2 regions of the Mesorhizobium sp. M0500 genome follow, and region 1 is predicted to be linked to the other one. Evidence: predicted binding sites of a transcription regulator. Region 1 holds the regulator's gene; the other holds the start of a gene.
What was found. Region 1 encodes HrcA, which represses chaperone genes, less so after heat shock. Its sites were predicted from a motif close to GTTAGCACTCNCNNNNNGNGAGTGCTAAC; they were not measured.
Positions count from the first base shown of each region.

Region 2: the regulator HrcA is predicted to act here: its motif matches at 4,782-4,810, upstream of NKI70_RS16560 (co-chaperone GroES).

Region 1 is NZ_JAMYRB010000010.1:110,394-118,154, reverse strand. It holds gene NKI70_RS19545 (low molecular weight protein tyrosine phosphatase family protein) at 1-159, opposite strand, end outside; gene hemW (radical SAM family heme chaperone HemW) at 164-1,327, opposite strand; gene rdgB (RdgB/HAM1 family non-canonical purine NTP pyrophosphatase) at 1,324-1,986, opposite strand; gene NKI70_RS19530 (VOC family protein) at 1,986-2,396, opposite strand; gene rph (ribonuclease PH) at 2,429-3,145, opposite strand; gene hrcA (heat-inducible transcriptional repressor HrcA) at 3,292-4,404, shown strand; gene NKI70_RS19515 (hypothetical protein) at 4,441-4,638, shown strand; gene NKI70_RS19510 (PQQ-dependent sugar dehydrogenase) at 4,738-6,093, shown strand; gene NKI70_RS19505 (LysE family translocator) at 6,181-6,798, shown strand; gene cysK (cysteine synthase A) at 6,965-7,761, shown strand, end outside.
Region 2 is NZ_JAMYRB010000008.1:2,244-10,004, reverse strand. It holds gene NKI70_RS16585 (ABC transporter permease) at 1-1,744, opposite strand, end outside; gene NKI70_RS16580 (ABC transporter ATP-binding protein) at 1,744-2,400, opposite strand; gene NKI70_RS16575 (DUF3606 domain-containing protein) at 2,765-2,950, opposite strand; gene NKI70_RS16570 (DUF1488 family protein) at 3,001-3,375, opposite strand; gene NKI70_RS16565 (hypothetical protein) at 3,788-4,225, shown strand; gene NKI70_RS16560 (co-chaperone GroES) at 4,866-5,180, shown strand; gene groL (chaperonin GroEL) at 5,231-6,874, shown strand; partial or broken gene NKI70_RS16550 (NADH-quinone oxidoreductase subunit D-related protein) at 6,917-6,991, shown strand; gene NKI70_RS16545 (4a-hydroxytetrahydrobiopterin dehydratase) at 7,041-7,406, shown strand; gene NKI70_RS16540 (antibiotic biosynthesis monooxygenase family protein) at 7,403-7,735, shown strand.

The DNA.
Region 1 (7,761 bases):
GATGTCGGCCCAGGCGACGAGTTCATGCGTCAACGGTATGTCGGCATCGTGATTAGTGCCGGCCGAAGCGACCTCGATGTCCCGCCGCTTGGAAAACACCTGCTCCGCCGTCGGGCTGCGCAAGCGATTCTGGCTGCAGATGAAGAGAACGTTCTTCAACGTGCTATCTGGCCAAATCCGCCACGACCGCATCGAGCACGATCATGCCGGCCGGCGTGGCGCGCAGGCGGGCATTGCCGATCGGCGCCACCAGGCCTTCGTCCTGCAGCACCGACAGCCGTGCCGTCGACAGGCCGCGCCCTGAAAATGCCTCGTAGCGGGAAAGGTCGATGCCTTCCGCCAGCCTCAGCCCCATCAGCAGGAACTCGTCGGCCTCTTCCGACCGCGTCAGGACCTCGCCGCCGGTAACGCCATGACCCTTGGCCTCGACCAGATTGGCCCAGGTCTCCGGCATTTTCTCGGCGATCGTCACCACGCGGCGGCCATTTTCGACGAACCGGCCATGCGCGCCGGGACCGACGCCGACATATTCGCCATAACGCCAATAGGTGAGATTGTGCCGGCTTTCGGCGCCGGGCCTGGCGTGGTTGGAAATCTCGTAGGCCGGCAGTCCGCGCGCGGTGGTGATCTCCTGTGTCAACGCGTAGAGATCGGCGGCAAGCTCATTGTCTGGAATGATGAATTTCCTTGCCGCATGCAGTGCATGGAACGGCGTGCCTTCCTCGATGGTCAGCTGATAGAGCGACAGATGGTCTGCGGCGTGGCCGATCGCCTGCTCGAGCTCCGTCTGCCACGCTTTAAGCGTCTGGCCCGGCCGCGCGTAGATCAGGTCGAACGACAGCCGTGGGAATATCTCGCGCGCCAGGCCGATCGCATGCAGGGCCTCATCGACATTGTGCAAACGGCCGAGGAAGCGCAGATCCTTGTCGTGCAGCGCCTGCACGCCAAGCGATACCCGGTTGACGCCGGCCGCGCGATAGCCGCGAAAGCGCTCGGCCTCGACCGAGGAAGGATTGGCCTCCAGCGTCACCTCGATGCCATCAGGCACCGTCCAGTTCTTCGCCACTGCATCCAGCACCGCCGCCACGGTCTGCGGCTTCATCAGCGATGGCGTGCCGCCGCCAAGAAAGATGCTGGTCACCTCGCGCGGTCCGGTGCGGCCGCGCATCGTCGCCAGCTCGGTCTCGAAGGCGCGGGCAAAACGCTCCTGGTCGACCGGCTGGTGGCGGACATGGCTGTTGAAGTCGCAATACGGGCATTTGGCCGCGCAGAACGGCCAGTGGACGTAGACGCCGAAACCAGGCCTGCGGTCGAGCAGCATGGTCATACGCCGGCCAATCGGGCTTGCGCGAATTTCTGGAAGGCGCGGGCACGGTGCGACAATGTGGTTGGCTGGCCGGGCTTCCAGCCATGCTTTTCCTTCGCGCTCATCTCGCCGAAGGTCTTTTCGAACCCGTTGGGCAAGAACACCGGATCGTAGCCGAAGCCGAGCTCGCCGCGCGGTGGCCATACCAGCGTGCCCTCGACCTCACCGCGAAAATATTCCGCCTGGCCATCGGGAAAGGCCAGGCAGATGACCGCGACAAAGCGGCCCTTGCGCTGGGCAGGCGTGATCGCGCCAACTTCTTGCAAGGCCACTTCCGTGCGCTGCATGGCCATGCCGAAGTCGCGGGAGCCGTCCGGCGTCTCAGCCCAGTTGGCGGTGTAGACGCCGGGTGCGCCGTCGAGCGCATCGACACACAGGCCGGAATCGTCCGACAGCGCCGGCAGTCCAGTGGCCTTGGCGGCAGCCAAGGCTTTTATGAGGGCGTTCTCCTCGAAAGTGGTGCCGGTCTCGTCCGGTTCCGGCAGGCCGTATTCCTTTGCGGACTTCGCTTCAATGCCGAATGGCGCCATCAGATCGGCGAATTCCCGCAATTTACCGGCGTTATGGCTGGCGACGACGATCTTATGCCCGTCAAGCGAATGAACAGTTGGCGAATGCATCAGATGCCCCAGATTCTTGGCTCGGCGAATTCGATCGAATTGCCCGACGGGTCGCGAATATAGATCGAGCGGCCGCCCTGCGGCCATTCGAACTCGCTTTCGATGGCAATTTTCTTCGCCTCAAGATGCGCTTTCCAGCGTGGGATTTCATCCGCGCTTGCGGCGAAGCAAAGATGGCCCTGGCCGACCGCGCCATGCGGCGGTACTTTGAGCTTGGCGTCGGCCGGCGGCGGCACTTTGGTCGCCTCGGCATTGAACATAAGCAGCACGCTGTCGCCGCAGCGGAAGAAGAGATGCCTGCCATCGACCTTGCCGAGCAGATCGAGCCCGAGCACGCCCGAATAGAACCGTTCCGCGGCAGCAAGGTCCGTCACGTAGAGTGCTGATTCCAGGATTGCAGAAGGGGTCACAGGATCGCCAATCTCATCAATATTGACCGCAGCTAAGCCACCGCCATTTGCTGCAAGCTGACCAGGCGCTGAATACCTTTCTTGGCGAGCCCCATCAGCGCCGCGAACTGCTCTTCCGAGAACGGCTCGCCCTCGGCCGTGCCTTGGATCTCGACGATGCCGCCCTTGCCGGTCATGACGAAATTGGCGTCGGTACTGGCCGAGGAATCCTCGATATAGTCGAGGTCGATGACCGGCTGGCCATCATGGATGCCGCAGGAGATCGCCGCAACGTGATCCTTCAGCACCTTGCCCAGGCTCGCCATCTGGCGGGTTTCCATCCAGCGCAGGCAGTCGTAGAGCGCCACCCAGCCGCCGGTGATCGAAGCGGTGCGCGTGCCGCCGTCGGCCTGGATCACGTCGCAGTCGACGGTGATCTGCTGCTCGCCGAGCGCCTGCAGATCGACCACGGCGCGCAGGGAGCGGCCGATCAGCCGCTGGATTTCCAGCGTGCGGCCGCCTTGTTTGCCGGCCGAAGCCTCGCGGCGCATGCGCTCGCCGGTCGAACGCGGCAGCATGCCGTATTCCGCCGTCACCCAGCCCTTGCCGGAGTTGCGCATCCAGCCCGGCACCTTTTCCTCCAGGCTGGCCGTACACAGCACATGCGTGTCGCCGAACTTCACCAGGCACGAGCCTTCCGCATGCTTGGAGACGCCGCGCTCGAAGGAGATGGGGCGCATTTCGTCGAATTGGCGTTTGGAAGGGCGCATTCAGGCTTCTTTCTTTCTTCGGAATCTTGGCCGGGGAATCTTGGCCGGCTTGTAGCCGCACGGGGCGTGAGGCGCAAAGGAAAATGGACCGGTTGCGCCGACACCGCGGAAGTCTATATCTTCGGGGCGGAGGTTTTTGGCTCGAAATGACAAAGGCAGTCGATCCCGGTTTGCAGTCGCACGTGCTCCCGTCGCACGCGCTGCAATCGCCCGCGCTTCAATCGCTCGACATGCGTTCGCGCGACATCTTCCGGCGCATCGTCGATTCCTATTTGAGGGATGGCGAGCCGGTCGGTTCGCGCAGCCTGTCGCGCATCCTGCCGTCGTCGCTGTCGCCGGCCACCATCCGCAACGTGATGAGCGACCTTGAGCATCTCGGCCTGATCTATGCGCCGCACATTTCGGCTGGCCGGCTGCCGACCCAGGCAGGCCTGCGCTTCTTCGTCGATGCTTTCATGGAACTTGGTGACCTCTCCGACGAGGAGCGCCGTACCATCGAGGCCCAGGTGCGCGCCTCCGGCTCGGGCGCGACGCTGGAGCATATGCTGACCGAGGCCAGCCAGATGCTGTCCGGCATGTCGCGCGGCGCCGGCCTCGTGCTCGCCGCCAAGAATGAGGTGGCGCTTAAGCACATCGAATTCATCCAGCTCGAGCCGACCAAGGCGCTGGCCGTGCTGGTCTCGCAGAACGGCGACGTCGAAAATCGCGTCATCGATCTGCCCGCCGGCATCACCATCTCGCAATTGCACGAAGCCTCCAACTTCCTCAACGCCCATATCCGCGGCCGCACCCTGGCCGAGGCGCGGGTCGAGATCGCCCGCATCAAGGAAGAGACCAGGGCAGCCCTCGACACGCTGTCGCAGGATCTGGTCGAGAAGGGCCTGGCGGTCTGGGCAGGCGCTGAAAGCGGCGTGCCTGGGCGGCTTATCGTGCGCGGCCGCGCCAATCTCCTGGAAAACGTCACTGCCCAGGCCGACATAGAATTGCTGCGGCATCTGTTTGAGGATCTGGAGACGCAGGATGGGCTGATCCAGCTTCTCGACCTCGCCGAGGCAGGCCCAGGCGTGCGCATATTCATCGGTTCGGAAAACAAGCTGTTTTCGCTGTCTGGCTCCTCGCTGGTGGTGGCACCCTATCGCGACAAGGACGCGCGCGTCGTCGGTGCGCTCGGCGTCATCGGGCCGACGCGGCTGAATTATGCGCGCATAGTACCGATGGTCGACTATACCGCGCAGCTGATTTCGCGCATGCTGAGCTAGGAGCCGCCGCGGGCCTGCCGCAAGGAGGAGAAAAGAATGGCGCTGGAATCGTTCAAGGCCCAGATCAGTCTGCTGCTCGAAGAAATGATCAACCAGCCAGAGGATCAGCACGAGGTGCAAGAGCAGTTGCGCGAGAAGCTGCAAGAGATGCGGGCGATGGGTCTGCCGCTGCCGGCCGATCTGGTCGCGCTGGAAAAGCGCCTCGACGACGACTTTTACGCCTCTGGCAACTGAACGGGTTCGGCTTCAAATCCTCGTGTGCTGGACGGCCGCTTGGAACGATCAATACCTGATGCCGTTTGCCCTGTTCGAGGCGAATCCCGGAGGACGTTGATGATCCGATCTGGCGGCTTTGCGGCTGTTGCCGCTGCCCTCCTTGTTGCGACACCGGCAGCCGCCCAGCAGGCGGACCAGAATGTGCTCAAAGGCGAAGCCGCGTTTGGCGATTGGCACGCCGACAGGCCTGGCGTCCGACGCCTGATTGGGCCGCGAGACATGCCGGCAGCCGACCCCGCCCAATCCGCTTCGAACGGCGCCGGCGTGGCGGAACGGCCCGAACGCGCCAAGCCAGAATTGCCGTCGGGCTTTTCGGCTGAAATGATCGCATCCGGCATCGTCAATCCACGTGTCGTGCGCGTCGCTCCGAATGGCGACCTGTTTGTTGCCAACAGCCATGCCGACCAAATACGCGTCTATCGTCTCGCCGAGGGCAGCGCCAAGCCCATCGAGAAAGCGATCTTCGCCAAGGGGCTCAATTATCCCTACGGCATCGCCTTCTATCCGCCAGGAGACAAACCGCAATGGGTTTATGTCGCGAACAGCGACAGCATCGTCCGCTTCCCCTATCGCGATGGCGACCTGAAGACATCCGGCAAACCAGAAACCATTGTCGCCCAAATCCCGTCGGGTGGTCACACGACCCGCGACATCGCCTTCTCGCAGGACGGCAAAACGCTTTATTTGTCGGTTGGCTCCGCCTCGAACGTCGCCGAGGATATAGGTAAGGAGCCGGATAGCGGCCTCGACGCCTGGGCCAAATCAAAGCCGCTCGGGGCGGCCTGGGGCTCCGAGGACGGCCGTGCCGATGTGCTCGCCTTTGACCCGGATGGGAAAAATCCCCGAACTGTCGCCACCGGCCTGCGCAACTGTACGGGCATGACCGTGCAGCCCGCCACCGGCGCATTGTGGTGCGTCGTCAATGAGCGCGACGAACTCGGCGACAATGTGCCGTTCGAATTTGCAACAGCGGTCAAGGACGGCGGATTCTATGGTTGGCCTTGGTACTACATCGGCAATAACGAGGATCCGCGCCATCAGGGCGAGCGGCCAGACCTCGCCGGCAAGGCCACTGTCCCCGATGTATTGATGCAGGCGCATTCGGCGCCGATGAATATAGCCTTCTACGACGGCAAGAACTTCCCGGCGGATTATCAGGGTGACGCCTTCGTCGCCATGCATGGTTCGTGGAACCGTGGCGCCAGGACCGGCTACAAGGTGGTGAGGCTCAAATTCAGGGATGGCAAGCCGACAGGCGAATATGAGGACTTCATGACCGGCTTCGTCATCTCGAACGACGCCGTCTGGGGCCGACCGGTCGGTGTCGCGATGGCCAAGGACGGCTCGCTGATCGTCACCGAGGACGGCAACGGCACCATCTGGCGCATTACCTACGAAGACGGCCGCTCCTGAACGGCGGTGTCGCCTGCTGCGCTGGCGCAATCGAATTCGGCCCGAGGGAATTCACCCAACTTCAACATTGTGCGACAAGCGCCAATCATGACACTCACCGGGTTCCTCGCCTATAGCGCCGCCCTCGGCATCGCCGCGGCCATCCCCGGCCCCGGCGTCACCGCGCTCGTTGCGCGTGCGCTGGGTTCCGGCTTCCGCTCGTCGCTGGCCATGTCGTTCGGGCTGATGCTCGGCGACCTGACCTATCTCACTGCCGTGGTGCTCGGCCTGGCTTTCGTCGCGCAAACTTTCGGCATGGTCTTCCTGGCCATCAAATGGCTGGGCGTCGCCTACCTCGCCTTTCTTGGCTGGCGTTTCTGGACGAGCGGCATCACGCCGGAGACGGTGGAGGCGAAGAAAGGCAAGGGCGGCTTGGCATCCAGCTTTGTAGCCGGCCTCGCCGTCACGCTCGGCAATCCGAAGACGATGATCTTCTATCTTGCCATCACCCCGACCATCGTCGATCTGAAGACGATCACGCTGGCCGATTACGGCATCCTCGTTGCGCTCACCATCGTCGTCCTGCTCGTCGTGCTGGTGCCCTATCTGGCGCTGGCGGCCAAGGCGCGCTGGTTCCTGAAGTCGCCGCGGGCGCTGAGGGCACTCAACCGCACCGCCGCGGGCTTCATGGTCGGTGCGGCGGCGGCAATTGCCGCCCGCCAATAGATCTCCTTCGCCAATCCGCCCAAGGATTGCCACGCCTTGCAAGGGCGGGGGTACTCAGCACGAACTTCACTCGGATATTTTTCGATCGACAGCCTATCTTGCGCGGCGGATGGCTCTATCCTAGGCCCCGCCCGACTCTTGCCGCTTGACCTCTGGGAGGAAATCAATGAACAAGCCCGCCACCCCCGCACACGTGCCCGGCCGCGGCCGCATCTACAATTCGATCACCGAGACGATCGGCGACACGCCGCTGGTGCGGCTTGATAAATTCGCCAGGGAGAAGGGCGTCGTCGCCAATCTGCTGGCCAAGCTCGAATTCTTCAACCCGATCGCCTCGGTCAAGGACCGCATCGGCGTGTCGATGATCGAGGCATTGGAGGCTTCGGGCAGGATTACGCCCGGCAAGACCACCCTGATCGAGCCGACCTCGGGCAATACCGGCATCGCGCTCGCCTTTGCCGCCGCTGCCAAGGGCTACAAGCTGATCCTGACCATGCCGGAAACCATGTCCGTCGAACGCCGCAAGATGCTGGCTCTGCTCGGTGCCGAACTGGTGCTGACCGAAGGGCCGAAAGGCATGAAGGGCGCCATCGCCAAGGCGGACGAGCTGGCGGCAACGCTGCCCGACGCTGTCATTCCGCAGCAATTCGAAAACCCGGCCAATCCGGAAATCCATCGCCGCACCACGGCCGAGGAAATCTGGAACGACACCCATGGCGAAGTCGATATCTTCGTTGCCGGCATCGGGACCGGCGGCACCATCACCGGCGTCGGCCAGGTGCTGAAGAAGCGTAAGCCCTCGGTGCATGTCGTCGCCGTCGAACCGGAAGCCTCGCCGGTGCTGTCGGGCGGCCAGCCAGGCCCGCACAAGATCCAGGGCATTGGCGCCGGCTTCGCGCCAAAAATCCTCGACACGACGATCTATGACGAAATCGTCAAGGTCTCGAACGAGGATTCGGTTGC
Region 2 (7,761 bases), on a different contig from region 1:
CGGGCAGCGTGATCTGGTCCCCTAAGCCCAACTCCTGGCGCCGCGCCAGTTGTTCGTTGATCAGGGCGCCGTCGCCTGTGGCGATCCGGTCCCACACCCCCGGCACTGCAGAGAGGATCGGCCAGTTGTCGCGATAGGTGCCATGATCGGCCACGCCGTATATTGCCGCGGGCTGGCCTGCGACCCGGCCCTCAATGCTCCAGATCGGCAGGACCGCGTCGCTGCGCTGGGCCAGCCAGTCGCGTATCGCCGTGGCCTCTGCTTCGGTGCGGGCGGTCACGTAAAGCTCTGAGGCGAGACGCTGATCGAGCCAGCCGGTGAAGGTCAGCCGAAAGCTCGACACCATCGTGCTGACGCCCACATTGACGGCCAGCGCAAGCAGCAGTGCCATTAGCGCCAATGACAGGCCGGGAAGCTGTTGACGCGTGTCGGCCCAAAACCATTCAGCCAATGGTCCACGCGCCAAGCGGCCGCCAAGGTGCAATATCCCCGTCAGCACGAGCGGCAGCGCCAGTGCCGCCCCCAACAGCAGTGCCGCCAGAAGCGCAAAGCCCGCCTCGAGGCCGGATCCGAAGTGTGCAATTCCCGCCGCCGTCAACAGGAGCACCATCGCAGCCACGCCTTGCGCGCGCAGGGCCCGCTCCGAAGCCCGCGCCCAGGCCCGAGGCTGGGCCGGCGCAAGCAGCGGCAGGTGCCATAGCCGCCAGAGGCTTTGTGCGGCCGCTACCAGCGTGCCGATTACCGCGATCGCCAGCCCCGCTGCCCACACTGCGGGGCGGATCGACAGCGTTCCCGGCACATCGGCCCCGTAAAGTCCGCGCAGGGTGGCGGCGACGTCGGGCAAAAGGGCCGAGGCGACTACATAGCCAAGTGCCACGCCCACCAATCCCGCGAGGAGGGCGAAGATCAGCAGCTCGGCGATCAGCAAAAGGACCAGCACGCGGGCCGGCAAGCCCAGTGCGCGCAGCGTGCGAAACACCGGGCGGCGCTGTTCAAAAGCCAGACCGATGGCGGAATGCACGATGAAGAGCCCCACCGCAAAGGCAAGAAAACCGAAAGCCGTCAGGTTCAGGTGAAAACTGTCGGTCAGCCTGGCAAGATCCCCCGTTTCACTCGGCTCGCGCAGGGTCAGGCCGGGGGCTGTCACCTCTAGAGGGGCACGGCCAATCGGTTGGTCCGGCCAGAGCAAAAGACGAGAGATCTTGTCCTTTGCCCCAAGCAAGACCTGCGCCTGCCCGATGTCGGTGAGGACTGTGCCAGGCGGCAAACCCTCGGCCACGCGCACGGGAGGTGTTGCTTGCTCGGTTAGTCGTGCCGCGGTTTCCGGAGTTGCATAGAGCACCCCGGGCGCCGTGATGAACGGCAATAGCTCATCACCCACTGCAACATCCACCTGCTGCGCCTGCGGCGGCAAAGTCAGTGGGTCAATGCCGAGGACGCGCAACCGCACATCCCCAAACCGCATTTCACCTTCAATCACCGGCGAAGCCAGCCAGCCTGCTCGCCGCAGTCTCACAAACACCTGTTGATCCATCCGGGTCCCGTCCTCACGCACCAGTTGCGCGAGCCGGTCCTGCCCAAGGATCGCCGCTGCACGGTCATAGCTCGCCCGCGCCTCACCGTTGATCGCCTGAATCGCTGACCACAACGCCGTTGCCAGCGATAGCCCCAAAAGCAGCATCGCCAGTTGGACAGGCCGCCTGCGCCAATGCGACAAGAGCGCTGACAACCCGGTCCACACCATCAAGCCAGCCGTCCCGCGTGCAGGTGAACGTGGGCGTTCAGCCGGTTTGCCAGACGGTTGGAATGGGTAACCATTAACAGGGCGGCACCCGTTTCAGCCACCAGCGACAGCATAAGATCGAGTACAGCGTCCCCTGTTGCCTCATCGAGATTGCCCGTGGGCTCATCGGCCAAAACCAGCCGGGGCCGAACGGCTAGGGTCCGCCCAATCGCCACCCGCTGTTGTTGCCCACTCGACAGCTGTTCAGGGTAGCGCGTTAGGACCTTGGCCAGGCCCAGCCGTTCAGCAAGGACCTTCAGCCACGCCGGATCAGGACGGCCGGCAAGTCGAGCCTGAAAGGCAAGGTTGGCTGCCACATCAAGCGAAGGGATCAGGTTGAACTGCTGGAACACAAGTCCGACTGTTCCCCGCCGCAGGGCGGCAAGGGCCGTATCGTTCAGCCCCACAATATTGGTACCGCCAAGGTGGATTTCTCCCGCATCAGGGCTGTCGAGCCCTGCAACGAGGTGCAAAAGCGTGCTCTTGCCGCTGCCAGACTCGCCGGTCAGCGCAAGGCTCTTGCCCGCCTCCAGCGAAAGATCGATCCCGTGCAGAACATGCAACGGCCCTTCGCCAGTGGGGTAGAATTTGTCGATCTGGTCCAGCCTCAGCAGCATGTTACTCCCCGGAGGCCCGCGTGCTTCTGACACGGCATGCCAGTGAAATAGCGCCAAACAACGACCCCTTTCATACAGCCTCCAAACCCACTGCCTTAAATGGTTTTCTTCAGAGGCTCGCGTTTTGCATCTAACGCGACCTCCACTTGGAATTCGATGTACAATTACGATCTAGAGCGGTTCTCAGCTAGGCGGGATAGGCGTTGACCGTGCCGTCGCAACTCACTCTCCAAACGGAACTGGAGCGCTGCCTTCAATTCCTCAGCAGTGCCGATGCCGTTGCTGAAAAGCGCCATGATTATGCCTGCAGCCTGGTCACACTCAGGCGTGCTTGGCTCTATGCCAGCCTCACGGGAATACGCGATCAAACCTTTCGGGCAAAGAGTTCCTCTTCGATCTTTGCGCGGTTGTTTCCATACTTTTTTACCAGCCTGAGGGCATCAGCCCGTTCGAGATGGTGCTTCTTCATGAGGTACCCGACTTCATAGTCTTCGCCACCGTCGACCCGTGCTCTGTCTTGCGGACCACGCTTTGACTTGTCGTCTGCCATGACAACCTCCATGGGCGATCGCCTCGCCCAAACGTGTCAAGGATAATCCTCTAATCGACGGGGACAAGGACGTAGTCGCCAACCATGTCGAAACCGCACAACTCCGCGGTCGCAGGGATAAGCCGATCCCTTACGGGGAACGCTTTGCTCGTCCGCCGTTCGAAGCGTCGAGGTCTTCTGGGCTGGTACACGTTCTTGCGGCCGTGGGAGGAAGCTTTCCGCGCGACATCACGAATGGAGTCCCTTGATGCATCGAAGGTCGCCAAATAACCCGCTTCGGCTGTGGCTGCTTCCGGTTTTGCGTTCGCGAGCGCTTCAATCTCAATCAAGAACGGCATTTCAAACATGCCATCGTAGCCGAGAAAATGGAGGTATTGTCCGGCCTCGTCGTAGCTGCGGCTTCGGTTCGGAAAAGTCAGCGCCAAGGTTGAACATACCTCAAGCCGTCAAGAACCGCGTAGCGAACGTCTGTTGCAGGCTCGCGGCCTTGCGTCTCTTCGCATTGTGCGCGTTCAGAATTACGGCGGTTTCGAAGCTAAACTGCCACTCGCTTGATCCCGCTGCCCGGCCAGCGATGGAGCCGGGCTACTCTAGCACAGACTCTGCCCGTCGATCACCTCGATCGGCACGGACTCCAGACCGACATCGTCGAACAGCCGCGCACTTGACCGCGTTCGCCAAATTAATGGCCGGATCTTTGCGAAGCCTCCGCATTTTTGTGGGGGGAAGCCCTCCCAGCATCATCGTGATTGGACTTCACGATCGGTCGGAGTCACGCTGGCCGCAGGTATAAGAAGGATATGGGTGGGCCAACTATCGTCCGAATAGGAGGCTAAAATGAAGCACCAGACGCTTGAGCAACTGCAGATCGTCGCCGAGATCGATCAGGACTACCTGCGCCAGGCCATGTCGCGCAGCGAACGTCTTGAACGCTGGGCGGAGCTCCTTGAACGGAACCCTGACCGGCGACTCTCGACGCTACACCAAACCGAGTATCAGCCGGTTAGATCACGCGGGGCCATGCGCGGCGACGGCTCGCCGATCTCAGTCGCTTTCGAGGATCCTGTCCTCCGCGCCGCCGGGTTGGAAAGCGACAACTACGGCGAAGCGAAGCGGTTCTTCGAACTGACCGACAGGCAATTGCATGAGATCATCTGCTATTGTCATTTCGGCGCGACGGTGAGCGCCGTAACGGCCGCCCGTCACATCCGTGCGGCGATTGCCGGGAGACAGCCCGGCATGTTCGCTCGGATGCGTGAGGCGTTCGTCGGATAAAGCCGGAGCCGTTTCGCAGCATCATTTTTGAAGCGGCTCGCATGGAAAGCCGCCGCCGTAGCGCGGGCAAGCGCTCCCCACGCGGGGAGGCTGCGTTGCATGAGGGGGTGCGGCTTTCCGCAGGAGCACGCCGACGCCCCTCCTGCATCTTTTCCATCCGAACCGGAAAGATCCCAATGCTGCCAGTACATCCGTGGTCAGCGCCGTGGTTCAAAGGCTCGAACAGAGCGACATGCGCGCCGGATAAGCGCTATACATTCGCTGTCGAAAATTCGGTGCTTCATGGTGGGTCGGAGGTCGCGGACCTATGTCGATCGGGACCGGGAAAGCCAAATCGTGCCAAATTTTCGCGAACTGTATATATCTCTCGATGCACATTCAATCAAGGCTCGATAGGTTTGTCTCGTAATTGCGGATTAATATAGTCTGTTGTCGGCAAAATTAAGAGGGATGAATTACAATAAAATTGCTTATAGCTCCGCCTTTCGGACGGCCAAAAGCGCCGGTAAAAACGACTGATTTCATTTCAAATATTTTCGGTTTGAGGAATTAAAAATTTGGCACTCCTATCATTCGAGTGCCAAAGGGGCTATGTTAAGTGTTGCAGTCGCTCTATGTGCGGCGGCAGAAAGAACCCCCAATGAAATTCCGGCCACTCCACGACCGCGTCGTCATTCGGCGCGCGGAAGGCGATACCAAATCCAAGGGCGGGATCATTATTCCCGACACCGCCAAGGAAAAGCCTCAGGAAGGCGAAGTGATCGCCGTGGGCCCGGGCTCGCGTGACGAGAGCGGCAAGCTGATCCCGCTCGACGTCAAGGCCGGCGATCTCATCCTGTTCGGCCAATGGTCCGGCACCGAGGTCAAGATCGACGGCGAGGACCTCCTGATCATGAAGGAGAGCGACATTTTGGGCATCGTCGAGAAGATCAAAGCGGCCAAGAAAGCCGCCTGACCGGGCGATTTCCGATCCCGCAATTTCAAGACTGAACTGGACGTAAAATCATGTCTGCCAAGGAAATCAAATTCGCTACCGATGCCCGCGACCGGATGCTTCGCGGCGTCGAAATTCTGAACAACGCCGTCAAGGTGACGCTCGGCCCCAAAGGCCGCAATGTCGTCATCGACAAGGCCTATGGCGCGCCGCGCATCACCAAGGATGGTGTCGCCGTCGCCAAGGAAATCGAGCTTGCCGACAAGTTCGAGAACATGGGCGCCCAGATGGTGCGCGAAGTGGCCTCGAAGACCAACGACCTCGCCGGCGACGGCACGACGACAGCCACGGTGCTGGCCGCTTCCATCCTGCGCGAAGGTGCCAAATTCGTTGCCGCGGGCATGAACCCGATGGATCTCAAGCGCGGCATCGATCTTGCTGTGGCTGCTGTGGTGAAGGACATTCAAGCCAGGGCCAGGAAAGTCAAATCTTCGGACGAGATCGCCCAGGTTGGTACGATCGCCGCCAATGGCGACGCGTCGGTCGGCGCCATGATCGCCAAGGCGATGAACAAGGTCGGCAATGAGGGCGTGATCACCGTCGAAGAAGCCAAGACAGCCGAAACCGAACTCGATGTCGTCGAAGGCATGCAGTTCGACCGTGGCTATCTCTCGCCCTATTTCGTCACCGATGCCGAGAAGATGCGCGCGGAGCTGGAGGACCCTTACGTTCTCATCCATGAGAAGAAGCTCGGCAATTTGCAGGCGTTGCTGCCGATCCTCGAAGCTGTGGTGCAAAGCGGTAAGCCGCTGCTGATCATCTCGGAAGACGTCGAAGGCGAGGCGCTAGCAACGCTGGTCGTCAACAAGCTGCGCGGCGGCCTCAAGGTCGCAGCCGTCAAGGCGCCAGGCTTCGGTGACCGGCGCAAGGCGATGCTGGAAGACATTGCCGTGCTCACCGCCGGCCAGATGATTTCCGAGGATCTCGGCATCAAACTCGAGAACGTCACGATCGACATGCTCGGGCGGGCTAAGCGCGTGCTCATCGAGAAGGATACGACGACGATCATCGACGGCGCCGGCGAGAAAGCCACCATCCAGGCGCGCGTCCAGCAGATCAAGTTGCAGATCGAGGAAACGTCCTCGGATTACGACAAGGAGAAACTCCAGGAACGTCTCGCCAAGCTGGCTGGCGGCGTTGCTGTCATTCGCGTCGGCGGCGCGACCGAGACGGAAGTCAAGGAAAAGAAGGACCGCATCGATGATGCGCTGAACGCCACTCGTGCAGCCGTGGAAGAAGGCATCGTTGCCGGCGGCGGTGTTGCGCTTTTGCGCGCCAAGGCAGCTTTGACTGAGCTTACTGGCGCGAATGCTGACATGACGGCAGGTATTTCGATTGTGCTGAGAGCACTTGAAGCGCCGATCCGCCAGATTGCCGAGAATTCCGGCGTTGAAGGTTCGATCGTCGTCGGCAAGCTCTCCGACAGCAAGGATCACAATCAGGGCTTCGACGCCCAGAACGAAGTATATGTCGACATGATCAAGGCCGGTATCGTCGACCCCGCCAAGGTCGTTCGGACGGCCCTGCAGGATGCCGGCTCGATTGCCGCGCTCCTGATCACCGCTGAAGCAATGATCGCGGACATTCCGCAGAAGGTTTCGCCCGCTATGGGTGGCGCGGGAGGTATGGGCGGAATGGGCGGAATGGACTACTGAGCGGCGCCTGAAACTATAGCCAGGACGACGGAAGGCCAGCGACGCGGGCACATGCGAGCCGATATCTCGGCGATCATCGGTTCGCTCGACATCGTGTTCGGGGAGATCGATCGATAGGCTCGTCGCTGTCGTATTTGCTGCTAAAAATGGTCTTGGAGACAAGAACATGACCGACACTCTTGCCGAGAAAACATGTACGCCTTGTCGCGGCGGCGTCCCGCCGCTCACGCGTGATGAAGCCCAACGCTTCCAGGCACAGGCTCCTGATTGGGAGCTGGGTGACGATGCCCACCGCATCCAGCGGAGCTTTCGATGCCGCAATTTCCGGGACGCGCTCACCCTTGTTCAGGAGATCGGTGAGCTCGCCGAAATCGAGGGCCATCACCCCGACATCAGCTTCGGCTGGGGTTATGTGACGGTTTCCCTGAGCACCAAGAAGATCAAAGGACTGCACGAGAACGATTTCATCATGGCGAGCAAGATCGATCGGATGCTCGATCGCGCGGGGCGGCCCCTCGACCGCCAACGGTGACACGGCAAATCCATTGCCAATCAAGTGAGGTCGTTTATGCCACACATCCGTACCGACGATCAGCCCGCAACTCAGATCACTGTTATCGAGCCCGAACCGGACAAGCAGGCCGAGGCATGTCCGTCGTGACCGAGCGAGCGCGCTTTATGGCGCGCCAGCCTGGGTTCATCTCAATCAGCCTGCATCGCAGCCTCGACGGGCGTCGCATCGTCAACTACGTCCAATGGCAGAGTCGCGATCTCTTGCGATCGGCTCATCAAAATTCCGCAGGAGTGGGGTCACTTCGATCAGGTGACGGACGAGATCGATCCCCATCTGTACGATGGTAGCCCAAGTGATAGATAGTGGTCAGTAG